DNA from 3 places in the Peribacillus sp. NPDC101481 genome. Region 3 is predicted to be linked to each of the others. Evidence: riboswitches for the same ligand, from Rfam matches in the RefSeq annotation. Region 3 holds a riboswitch; each other region holds the start of a gene.

Region 1 (4,260 bases), on a different contig from region 3:
ACCCACACTCCCCAAGGGGGTAAGATCTTTCCTTATCAAGACCTGCAATCAAGAAGCCTGAATCGAGAATTAGCGAAAATCGCCCAAAAAAGCGGTGAGATACTTTCAAAAAAAATCGGATTTCTCGGAGAGTTTTCCATGGATATAGGGGAAGACGAATCAGGATCGCTCTTCATATACGAGGTGAACTCAAAGCCCATGCAATTCGATGAGGAGGAAATTGAAACAAACAGGCTTTTGCATTTAAAAAATCTTTTTATTGAATTAACTTTTCCCAGCCTGACAATTAAATAGCACCTCCAGCTGCCGTTTTCCATTATAATTAAATGAGAAACTGTATATATGGAGGTAATACATATGATTACTCATTTTCAATGGACACCACTGCATAAGAATCTGCCAGGATGGAAAATTTCCTTTTATTTCAACAAGCAGGCAATCCAAGCCTTGTATCATAAAGATGGATCCATCGAGTGGACAGCCAATCCGCCTTCCGAAACAGATGAAGCCAAACTTAAAAGCATGATACATGATTTAATGATCTTCCATGTATATGAATGAACCGCCTTTACATTCATGAAATCCCTAAACAGAATAAAAAAAACTCCTTTGCCTAAACTAAAGAAAAGGCTAGGAGGGATTTATTTTGGATAAAGAAAAAATGACATTTTTGAAGGATACCGAATATGATGGCAAGGACTCCGTTTACCTTGATATCGACCGTATCATCAATGAAGGTATGGCGGGCGGAAATGTGTATGAAGTCGCTAACCTTCAGAACATCGAAGAAGCACATGATTTTTATGATGAAACAGATCCCAATATCAATAAATGAATTATGTGGGCTCTCCTATGGAGAGCTCTCCTTTATATCAGTCAGACCGTTAACATTCAAATTGTTCGATTCTCCCTGGCACTCAAAATATTTTCGTTTAATATCGATGTAATGATATGCTCTGAATCCCATTCATGCCCAGATATCTCGATAAGAGGATAGCGATTCGGTAAAACGACCTGCTGGATTTCATGAACGGTCAGCCCTTGAGAATGCAGGCGTAAAATTTCACCTTGGAGGTTTTCCAAATAATCCAACTTTTTCCTGAACATTTCCTTTCCATCAGGGACATGCCCAGCATGGCAGCAAAACACTTCCCCGAAGTCATATTGAAGTAATCTTTTTATGGAATCAATGATGACCGGGATAGACTCTTCCCGTAAGACAAGCTTTGTCTTTGGTGTTACGAAAAGGTCTCCTGAAAAGAGCACTCCATTACTGTTATTCAAATACACCATATGGTCCTTCGCATGGCCGGGGGTAAAAATCGGCTCCCACGTTTGGGTGCGTGAATGAATGGCCTCCCCTAGCGGCTCAGCTTTAAAGGCGTCTCTCTTTCCCCAGAAAATTTTGCGATATTCAGGATATACAGCATCCCTTGCACAAACCTCAACCGACATCGGGTGAATGAAAAGCGGGACCTTTTTATGTTCCTGTATCCAGGCAGCGCCCCCCGTATGGTCTTCATGATAGTGAGTCAAGGCCACTGAGTCGAAGTCTGCGGACTCATAGAACGGAATAAGCTCTTTCAATAAAATTTCTGCTCCAGTATCTATCAATAGGCCATCCGTTAAAAAAACATTAACACTCATTCCCGCCTTGTTCCCGCCAGGAGTCCCGTGCACACAAACCACATCATTTATCGTCTTAATCTCTCTCATTCAATTTCCTCCCCATCATTGTACAAAAATAGTTTCATCTTCCTTTTTTTAACTTTACTATAATAAATGTAGTACCACTTTACCTTTTTGACAAGGAAATACTGGAATAATTAACCTGGATGAAAATGCTGGATTCTTGTATAATAGCCCTTTTTTAACGGACCTTACAAGACTTTAATAATAAAAATCACCCCAAAAACTTCAGAAACGATTGACATTGTCGGATTTTACAAATAATATAGATTATATTAAAAAACTTGAAATATTCTAAAATAATAATTTACTTATCAAGAGTGACGGAGGGATCAGGCCCTGTGATGTCCGGCAACCGCCCTTAGGGAACGGTGCCACTTCCTGCAGAATGATTGCATTCTGAAAGATAAGACGAGATATAATTTCGCTGCCTCTTTCTGAATGATAGGGGCAGTTTTTTAATGTTTAAGGGGGAAAGCTCATGATTGAAATCCGTTCAGTCCGAAAGGAATACGTCTCGAAGAAAAACCGAGTTATCGGAGTGGATAACGTATCCTTAACCATTCAAACTGGCGAAGTGTATGGAATTGTCGGCTACAGTGGAGCTGGAAAAAGCTCATTACTCCGCTGCTTGAATTTGCTTGAACGTCCGACAAGTGGAAATATCATCATCGACGGCATTGATTTAACCTCTTTATCAAGTAAAGAGCTTCGTAAACAACGTCAAAAAATCGGAATGATATTCCAACACTTTTCACTGGTCAGTTCAAAAACCGTTTATGAAAATGTCGCTTTCGCCTTAAAGGCCGCGCATCGATCGAAGGATGCAATCAGGTTACGTGTATTGGAATTGTTGGAAATCGTAGGGCTCAGCGATAAGAAAGATGTCTATCCGGCGCAGCTTAGCGGTGGACAGAAGCAACGGGTAGGCATAGCCCGTGCCTTAGCAAATGACCCCACTGTACTATTATGTGATGAAGCGACTTCAGCACTTGATCCAACAACTACAAAAGCGATTTTACAATTATTGAAAAAGATAAGCAGTAAGCTTGGCATCACCATCGTGTTGATTACACATGAAATGGAAGTGGTCAAAGAACTATGCCACCGTGTCGCCGTCATGCAGGACGGCCGTGTAATTGAAGAAGGTCCCGTTTATGAAATATTTTCACAGCCCAAGCAGGAGTTAACGAAGCAATTCATTAGCAGTGTTCTGGATTTCGCACTCCCTCCGCACTTGATTGAAGAAAGTAAAGGTACGATCATTCAAATTCAATTCGAAGGGCAAACCGCTGGTGAGTCGATCCTTTCGGATACTCTCCAATCCCATTCAGTAAAGGGTAATATTTTACACGGTAAAATTGAGTATATCCAGGATGTCCCTTTAGGCATTTTAATCATCGAGTTAATAGGCGATGCCGCTCAAATTCATTCGGCATTGCAATATATAAAAAATCGTTCCAGTTCTGTGGAGGTGTTAAAACATGTCACTGCTTGATTCCATCGTCAATATTTTACCTGATCTTAATAAAGCCTTTCTTGAAACGATTTATATGGTCGGCGTTTCCCTTGCAGTAGCCCTGCTGATCGGTTTACCGCTTGGAGTATTGCTGTTTACCACAACAAGGAATTTATTTTTTGAAAATAGTATCGTGAATCGCTCTCTAGGATTCGCAGTCAATATTGTCCGTTCAATCCCTTTCATCATTCTCTTGGTCGCCCTCCTTCCTTTAACGGATCTTCTAACTGGATCGACGATAGGGCCGAGAGCGGCTTCTGTTTCCCTGTCGGTGTCCGCAATACCTTTTTTTGCAAGAATCGTTGAAACGGCATTACGTGAAATAGACAGAGGAGTGATTGAAGCTGCAATTGCCGTAGGAGCCACTCCATGGATGATCATTAAGGATGTACTTCTACCAGAGGCAAAACCGGGTATAATTCAAGGACTGACATTAACGACCATTTCGCTTATCGGTTACTCAGCAATGGCAGGGACAATCGGCGGAGGCGGAATTGGCGACCTGGCCATCCGGTACGGTTATTACCGTTATGACAACACAGTCATGATCACGACGATCGTCTTGCTGATCTGCCTTGTTCAAATCATTCAAATGGTTGGTGACAAGGCCTCATACATAGTTAACAAACGATAGTGATCCGTCATTTTTCAATGATTCAATACATTTCATTACTCAGGAGGAATTTCAAATGAAGAAAATAGCTTCGTTATTATCAGTCTGTGCACTTGCCCTTGGCTTGGCAGCATGCGGGAGCGATGATGCATCCCCAAAAACTGAAGACAAAAAGGAATTGAAGATCGGGGCGACTACCGGGCCCTATGCCGATATGGTTAAAGAGGCCATAAAACCAGGTCTGGAAGATCTCGGTTACAAAATAGAGATCGTCGAATTCACCGACTATATCCAGCCGAATAAGTCCCTTGGCAACCATTCGATCGACGCCAACCTCTTCCAGCATAAGGTGTACATGGATAACTTCGCTAAAGAAAATGATTTAAAGCTTTCCGACCTTATCATAGTTCCAACAGCACCAATGGGCATATATTCGAAC
Region 2 (4,260 bases), on a different contig from region 3:
CTATATTTTAAATGGTGAAAAACAATGGATTACAAATGCAGGTTTTGCAGATGTCTTCTGTGTATACGCCAAAATCGACGGCGAACAATTCTCCGCTTTCATAGTTGAGCGTGATTATGATGGCGTATCAACTGGTGCTGAAGAGAAGAAAATGGGAATCAAAAGCTCATCTACACGTACATTAATCCTTGAAGATGTACATGTGCCAGTCGAAAACCTTTTGGGTGTAGCCGGAAAAGGACATGTCATCGCTTTCAATATCCTGAATATCGGCCGTTATAAATTAGGTGTCGGTGCTGTCGGCGGATCTAAACGTGCCCTTGAGATTACAGCAGCTTATACGAATCAACGTCAACAGTTCAAAACGAAAATTTCCGATTTTAACTTGACGAAAGAAAAACTTGCAACAATGGCATCCAAAATTTATGCAGCAGAAAGCTCTGTATACCGTACCGTTGGCCTTTATGAACAAAGACAAAGCAAATTGACGGATGAGCAAGTGAAAGATGGGAAATCAATGGCTGCTGCAATCGCTGAATATGCCATTGAGTGTTCATTGAATAAATTCTTCGCTTCCGAAGTGTTGGATTATGTTACGGACGAAGGCGTACAGCTTCATGGTGGCTATGGTTTCATGCAGGAGTATGAAATTGAAAAAGCATATCGTGATTCCCGGATTAACCGGATCTTTGAAGGTACAAATGAAATCAATCGATTGCTTGTCCCTGGAACTTTCCTGAAGAAAGCACTTAAAGGGGAATTGCCGCTTCTTCAAAAGGCTCAAAGCCTGCAAGAGGAATTAATGATGATGATGCCGGAAGAACCTGGTGATGAGCCATTGGCACAAGAAAAAATGCTTGTTAGAAATGCTAAGAAAATCGGGATTCTGGCAGCTGGCCTTGCTGCACAGAAATACGGCAAAACTCTTGATCAAGAACAAGAAATCCTCTCCAACATTGCTGATATCGCATCCCTTGCCTATGCAGCGGAATCCGTGGTATTGCGTACGGAAAAAGCAATAGCAGCTACAGGTCTGGAGAAGAACAAACAAAAAGTGCTTTACACAGAAATCTTCGTTCAGGAAGCTTTCAATGAAATAGAACAGCACGCAAAGGAAACGTTAATCGCAGTGGAAACAGGCGATACTCTTCGCATCATGCTTGCGTCGCTCCGTAAGCTGACAAGGCATAATCCGATCAATGTCATTGCGAAAAAACGTGAAGCTTCCGTCAAGGTAATCGAAGCTGAAAAATATGCTCTTTAAGAAATGAATCAAAATCAGTAAAGGGAATGCCCGAGAAGGCATTCCCTTATTTCCTTTGATGAAATCGCATTGGAAATTCAAAAGACAATTCGTTGTATTGCGTGATGAAAACGGGTATTCTATTGATAGGTGGTGAAATGATGGGCTTAACATTATATTGGTACCCAAAATGCGGCACATGCCGTAACGCGAAGAAGTGGCTTGATAATCATGAACTGCAGTATGAAGCAATCCATATAGCGGAAAATCCGCCTTCGCGAACAGAAATAGAACAACTATATAAAATCAGCAATTTGGAGTTGAAGAAGTTTTTCAATACTAGCGGTCAAAAATATCGGGAGCTTGGCTTAAAGGATAAGCTGAAAGAAGCTTCTGAAGCAGAGATGCTTGATATATTGTCCACAGATGGCATGCTTCTGAAAAGGCCGATTGTTACGGATGGCACCAAAGTGACGGTAGGTTTCAAAGAGGAACAATTCGAACAGGTTTGGAACTGAAAATTTCTCGAAATATTTGGTTAATTCCTTACTTAAACAAACAATCTACCTTATAATGGAATAGATAAAATAAGATGTACATATGGAGGGTTAATAATGACAACAACACCAAAAGAACTTCGTTACACAAAAGAACATGAATGGGTCAAAACGGAAGATGGAACAGTGCGCATTGGAATTACAGCTTTCGCACAGTCCGAGCTTGGGGACATCGTATTCGTTGAGCTTCCGGAAATCGGCGATGAATTGAAAGCGAACGAACCATTCGGAAGTGTTGAATCCGTTAAGACCGTTTCTGAGCTTTATGCACCTATCAGTGGCAAGGTTATTGAAGTAAACGAAGATTTAAGTGACAACCCTGAATATGTAAATGAGTCTCCTTATGAAAAGGCATGGATGGTCGTGCTTGAACCATCTAATAGCAGTGATATTGAAAGCTTGATGAGCGCTGAAGAGTATGAGAGTTTAATCAACGGTTAAAAAAAAGGAGAGGGGGGACTGAAAAGGCCTGCTCTCTTTTTCATTTTGTACCGTGGCAGTTGCGCACATAATTCGTGAGATGGAGTGATGACATGGAGTGGGGCGAATTCGATAAAGTGATCATTGTAGAAGGCAGTTCCGATAGAAGAAAAGTTGCCTCCGTTTTAAATGAAGATGTGGAAATAAGATGTACGAATGGGACCATATCATTAACTAAGCTGGATGAATTAGTGGATGAATTGATGGACCGTGATGTTTATCTCCTTTTTGACGCAGATGAATCAGGAGAAAAGCTGCGGAAGCAGTTCCGAAGGGAAATGCCTGAGGCGAACCACCTGTATATTAATAAAATGTACAAAGAAGTGGAAAGCTCACCCGAACATCATATCGCAACTGTGCTTCTATCTGCCAATATGAATGTGAAAATGAAATTTTTAAGTCAAAGGGTGAACGACTAATTGATGCAGGAATGGAAAGAAGAAGAGTGTAAGCTTGCTGTTGAAAATGGGGAAACCTTTTGCTTATATTTATATACCCCTTTATGCGGCACTTGTCAGGTTGCCTCCAAGATGCTGACGATATCCTTGGAGCTATTCCCGGAATTGAAGGCAGGCAAAATGAATATGAATTATGTCCAAGCAATTGCCGAATCATATGAAATCGAAAGTGTTCCATGTTTATTATTTTTCAAAGAAGGACGGCTGCACAAAAAAATATATGCCTTTCAATCCGTTCCTTATTTGTACGGATTGCTTAAGGAAATCAGCTAAGAAACCAATCGGAACCGTGGTTGGTTTCTTTGTTGCGGACATATGAATGTTAGATGAAATTAAACAAAGAATATTCTAACAATTCATTGACTGATTTAATCTAAAATGCTATATTTTGAATTAAGTAACGGCAGAATTTAATAGTTCTTATCAAGAGTGGCGGAGGGACTGGCCCGACGAAGCCCGGCAACCGGTATAAATTTTTATATACGGTGCTAATTCCAGCAGAGTGTTGGCTCTGGTAGATGAGGTGTATTCTTGAAACCTCTTCTTATTGAAGTGGTTTTTTTGTTTATAAAAGGCCAGACATCATATAATTCCAACTAAATCCATAGAAAAAGGTGAAATCATATGTCAGGGAAAAAATTGCGTTTCGAAACATTGAGTGTTCATGGCGGTCTGCAAGCTGATAAAACAGGTGCACGTGCAGTTCCTATCTACCAAAGCAATGCATACTTGTTCAAGGACACCGACCATGCAGCGAATTTATTTGGCCTAAAGGAGAATGGCTATATATATTCACGACTCCATAATCCCACGATCAGCGTTTTTGAGGAAAGAATGGCCTTATTGGAAGGCGGAATCGGCGGATTGGCAACAGCAAGCGGAATGGCTGCCATCTCACTTTCAATCCTGAATATTGCCGCTGCAGGGGATGAGATTGTTTCAGCATCTACATTATATGGCGGTACGTATAACCTTTTTGAAAATACTCTTCCTAAATACGGGATTAAAGTGAAGTTCGTTTCTCCAGATGACCCTGAAAATTTCAAAAGGGCGATTACGCCAAGAACTAAAGCCATTTTTGCTGAAACCATCGGAAATCCAAGTTTGAGGGTGCTTGATATTGAAGCGGTAGCGAAAATCGCCCATGATGCCGGAATACCTTTAATCGTTGATAATACCTTTGCGACACCGTATCTATGCAGACCAATTGATTTTGGAGCGGATATTGTCATCCATTCCGCTACAAAATGGCTTCTGGGAAATGGAACTACGCTTGGCGGTGTCATCGTGGATGGAGGGAAATTCGATTGGAACTCGCCAAATTACCCTGGCTTCACAGAGCCTGACCCAAGTTACGACAATCTGGTATACGCCGAGGCAGTTGGACCTGCCGCATTCATAACGAAAGCCCGAGTCCAGTTACTCCGTGATTTAGGACCTGCGCTAAGTGCCCAAAGTGCATTCCAGTTTACGCTTGGACTTGAAACGCTGCATGTAAGGATGAAAGAGCATCTATCAAACA
Region 3 (4,260 bases):
CCTTTTGTATAGGTAAGGGCAATTCCCTGGATAATGAACATGGTAGCCAAAGTCATCAGCATGTCGGGAATTCTCAATTTAACGATCATGAATGAATTCAAGGCGCCTACGACAAGTGAGGCACCGATCGCAGCTAATATGGCAATTAATGTATCCTGTGAAAACCAGACAAACATCGAGATGACGATGGCATTGGCCAATGATGCGACGGAGCCGACGGAAAGGTCGAAGCCATCCACGGTCAGGGATATCGTAATGCCGATCGCAATGATGGTCACGATTGAAATGGAACGCAGGATGTTGACCAGATTCGTAGTTTGAATGAAAGATGGATTGGACACGGCAAAAATTCCAATCAGAATGATAATCGTCAATATTGTGCCGTATTTATAGAAAAAGTCGAATAGTTCCACCTTTTTCTTCACTTTCGCTGTCTGTGTAACAGGATTGGGTATGCTCATTCTATTTTCCTCCTGTTGAATAGAATAGTAGTTCTTCTTCATTCGTTTTACTTGTTTCTAATTCGATGACAGTGCTCCCGTCATATAACACATATGTCCGGTTGGTAATGCCAATGATTTCGGAAAGCTCGGATGATGCATAAATGATCGCCTTCCCATTCCTTGCAAGCTCTGCAATCAATTCGAATATATCCTTCTTGGCTCCAACATCGACCCCTTTCGTTGGTTCATCGAATATGTATACATCCGCATCGGCCATAAGCCATTTCCCGATGGCAACTTTTTGCTGATTGCCACCTGAAAGGTTTTCGACATTCACTTCCCCTGAAGGAGTTTTAATGCCGAGGCTTGCGATCATTTCCTTCGCTCTTTCCTTTTCCGCCTTGCGATTCACGAAGCTGAATGTCTTGGAGAATTTGCCAAGACTGGCTGCCGTCAAGTTCGCCGAGACTGATTCCTGAACAAGGACCCCTTCTTTCCTGCGTTCCTCAGGTACAAGTGCCAGACCGCTTTTTACTGCTTCGTGTGGTGATTTCAAGGAAAGCTTTCGACCATTCAGGATGACTTCCCCCGCTGTGATGGACGTATGGCCGAAAAGGGTTTTACACAGCTCCGTTTTCCCAGCCCCGACCAACCCTGCCAAGCCGATTATCTCGCCTGCTTTAATATTCAAACTGACATTTTTAACTTTCTCTGCATCTGACAATCCGTTCACTTCCAGAATAACGTCGCCAATCGAAGCATTCACTTCAGGAAACTGTTCATCCATGGTTTTTCCAAGCATGTTCTCTACGACTTCGGTACGGGTTATATCTTCCTTCTTTCGACTTGTGACACGCTCCCCATTCCTCATGATTGTAATTTCCTCACAGATTTCAAAAATTTCGGGCAGACGATGTGAAATGAAAATGATTCCCACGCCTTTTTGCTTTAATTCATTTACAATTCGAAAAAGTTCTGTAGTCTCCGTTTGACTTAACGGAGCAGTTGGCTCGTCGAGAATCAGGAATTTGCATTCTGTCGAAACGGCTCTTGCTATCAGGACCATCTGTTTTTCAGCCAAGGTAAGGTCTCTTACCAGCTTTTTCGAAGGGACACGAATTTTCATATCTTCAAGAATAGAAGCCGCTTGGTTATGCAGCTCTTTCCATTGGACCATCTGTTTTTTTCCCATGTTTTGGACCATATCATTCAACATTACATTTTCCCCAACCGTTAAATAAGGGATGAGGGCGGTATCCACTTCCTGATAAACAATTTGAATGCCTTGTTCTTGAGCCGCTTTTGGTGAGCGGATATCCCTCTTCACCCCATCAATATAAATGTCACCTGAATAATGAACATGGGCTCCCGATAAAACTTTCATTAACGTCGATTTCCCTGCTCCGTTTGCACCGACCAATGCGTGGGCTGTCCCCGATTTTACGGAAAAATCAACATCACTCAGCGCCTTCACCCCCGGAAATTCAATCGAAATCTTCTTCATTTCTAGTTGCGTGCCCATGTCCATTCCCCCTTATTGAACAGACACTCCCTTCTACTTGAAAGAGAGTGTCTCTTTTTAATTTTTATAATGATCTTTCAAAACCTTCATCCAATCTTCTTCAAATTCCGTCGATACACCCCAGCCATCGACAATACCAGACAGATTTGCCATGTTCACCGCTTCTTTAGACGCTTGGATTTGCTTTTGTGAAATAAGTGAAGCCTTCAAGTCATAGGTTTGCGGCGTTTCTTCGCCCGCTAATTTTTTAGCCAATATCCTCATATTCACTGCACCGATCAACTTGGGATCTACTGCTGCCGTGTAGGACCATGAGCTATCAGCCGATTGGATTTCCTGGAGATCTGCATTCGAGACATCTATTCCATATATCTTCACTTCATCGCGGCCCGCCTCTTTAATCGCCCGGGCTGCACCGATAGCAAAGGCATCCCATGTTGCGAAAATGGCATCCAATTTACCTTTAGGGTATTTATTCAGCATTGCGGCTACAGCATTTTGTGTCTGAACCGATGTATCAGCAGATGCCACTCCGAATCTTTCGACTTCTTTGATTCCAGGATTTTCTTTTAATTTTTCCTGATAGACTGCATTTCTTCTTACCATTGGAGGAAAACCGTCCACCCAAAGGTATGCAATTGCCGCTTTACCTTTCTGTTCTTTTATCAGCTTATCAAAAGCCAGTGTTGCCAACGCTTCATCATCTTGTGAAGTTAATGTCACGCCTTCTATTTTAGATAGATCGCTTATTGAATCGAATGTGACAACGCTTTTACCTGCATCAACCAACTTTTGAACGTCATTCACAGTTGCTGCATCATCACCATGTGAAATGATATAGCCGTCATAATCTTCCTCCAAAGCCTGCGCTATCGCATCATGGAATTTAGCCGTATCACCATTGGCTGTGTAAGTATCCACTTGAAACCCCAGTGCTTCTCCTTCTTCCTTCGCCCCCGCCAGGTATTGGGCCGTATGATCATCACCGCCAATTTTACGGATCACTTTGATTCTGGCTCCATCTCCATCAGCGAATCTTTCCGGAACATTTTCAAATGATACTTTTTCTTCTTTCTTCGACTCTGTGGAACTCTGACCTGTAGAGCACCCCGTTAAAAGCAAAGCGGAAGCGATGGCTGAAATGAATATACCTTTAATAGACCTTTTCATCTTGTTTCCCTCCATTTTTTCTTATTAGTCTTATCAGTTAAGTTGGTGTAAATCCCAAAATAAAAACCTCTCTAATATAGAGAGGTTTAATCGGCTGTTTTGCAGACTTGTCCCTCTCTTATCTGTCAAAACATTTCTGTTTTGCAGGATTTAGCACCAATTCCTAATGGAACGGTTGCTGGGCATCTTAGGGCCAGTCCCTCCGCCACTCTTGATAAGAGATATATCGTGTTACGTTTTCGTAATTATCACTTTATAGGGATATAGTCGTAAAGTCAATAGATTTTTGAATATTTGAAATGTTCCCCGTTATTTTTTATTTTCTTTGAAGCTGGGCTAGACGCTTTTTCTCAATCTTTTCAAGCCGCTCCAACTGCCTTAATTTCACTTCGAACAAAGTGATAGGGTCACGGTAAACTTCCGGATTTTGTTTCATATGCTCCAATGCAGCCTGGTAGTCTTTTATTTCAGTCTGCGTTTGCTCTATCGTTTTTTGAAGTAATGCAAATGAACCGCGATAGAAAAGGGAGATGTCACGATCCAAAGATTTTTCAAACAATCCAAATTGGGTAAGGAAACGCTCCGTGATCATTTCCGCAACATCCAGGTAATCTTCACTTTCCAGGTATTTCTTATAACGATTGTACATATTGGCTTTATTTTGCGGTATCGCCCCAAACAGCTTCCCTGCCCCTTTAAGCAGTAATTGAGATGGAGTCCTGCGCAAAAGGATATTGACGTTTTCGATGCGGATGCTGCTTGTCATCCTGTCGGCATCACGGCGCCAGTCATCCAATACTCTGAAGTCGCCTGCAAGCGTAATCCGTTCTTCTTTGTATAATTCATTGAAACCGGCACTCATCTCATCCATAAACTGCTGGCTTTGTGAGAACTCCATTTGGGAACTGGCAATCCAGTCTTGAAGAGAACGGTAATATTGAGGCATGATCTTGTCAGAAATGAAGTTTTGAATCCGCTCATTCATTTCCTGATTTAACTGTACATGGACCTGACTGAAATCACTGCTTTCCGTTAACGATTTAGAGCAATCCCTCAGTAATTCAGGAATTTTTGAATAAAGCTGATTTTTCACTTCGTCCTTAAGCGAACGATACGACCTTATGA

What was found. Region 3 has a riboswitch for S-adenosylmethionine ahead of ACIROD_RS22795 (sugar ABC transporter substrate-binding protein). Riboswitches for the same ligand answer to the same signal wherever they lie in the genome.
Region 1: it holds a riboswitch for S-adenosylmethionine, as region 3 does, so the genes downstream of both, ACIROD_RS12450 (methionine ABC transporter ATP-binding protein) here and ACIROD_RS22795 (sugar ABC transporter substrate-binding protein) in region 3, are expected to answer to the same signal.
Region 2: it holds a riboswitch for S-adenosylmethionine, as region 3 does, so the genes downstream of both, ACIROD_RS20860 (O-acetylhomoserine aminocarboxypropyltransferase/cysteine synthase family protein) here and ACIROD_RS22795 (sugar ABC transporter substrate-binding protein) in region 3, are expected to answer to the same signal.

The regions. Positions count from the first base shown of each region.
Region 1 is NZ_JBIWNJ010000002.1:511,876-516,135, reverse strand. Features, by position in the region: gene ACIROD_RS12470 (YheC/YheD family endospore coat-associated protein) at 1-294, shown strand, start outside; gene ACIROD_RS12465 (YheE family protein) at 358-561, shown strand; gene ACIROD_RS12460 (hypothetical protein) at 647-835, shown strand; gene ACIROD_RS12455 (MBL fold metallo-hydrolase) at 892-1,716, opposite strand; SAM riboswitch class I at 1,998-2,102, shown strand; gene ACIROD_RS12450 (methionine ABC transporter ATP-binding protein) at 2,171-3,187, shown strand; gene ACIROD_RS12445 (methionine ABC transporter permease) at 3,174-3,842, shown strand; gene ACIROD_RS12440 (MetQ/NlpA family ABC transporter substrate-binding protein) at 3,898-4,260, shown strand, end outside.
Region 2 is NZ_JBIWNJ010000003.1:440,993-445,252, forward strand. Features, by position in the region: gene ACIROD_RS20835 (acyl-CoA dehydrogenase family protein) at 1-1,264, shown strand, start outside; gene ACIROD_RS20840 (arsenate reductase family protein) at 1,405-1,761, shown strand; gene gcvH (glycine cleavage system protein GcvH) at 1,858-2,241, shown strand; gene ACIROD_RS20850 (toprim domain-containing protein) at 2,334-2,699, shown strand; gene ACIROD_RS20855 (thioredoxin family protein) at 2,703-3,011, shown strand; SAM riboswitch class I at 3,156-3,263, shown strand; gene ACIROD_RS20860 (O-acetylhomoserine aminocarboxypropyltransferase/cysteine synthase family protein) at 3,363-4,260, shown strand, end outside.
Region 3 is NZ_JBIWNJ010000004.1:242,013-246,272, forward strand. Features, by position in the region: gene ACIROD_RS22785 (ABC transporter permease) at 1-461, opposite strand, end outside; gene ACIROD_RS22790 (sugar ABC transporter ATP-binding protein) at 463-1,965, opposite strand; gene ACIROD_RS22795 (sugar ABC transporter substrate-binding protein) at 2,023-3,135, opposite strand; SAM riboswitch class I at 3,251-3,356, opposite strand; gene ACIROD_RS22800 (GTPase domain-containing protein) at 3,452-4,260, opposite strand, start outside.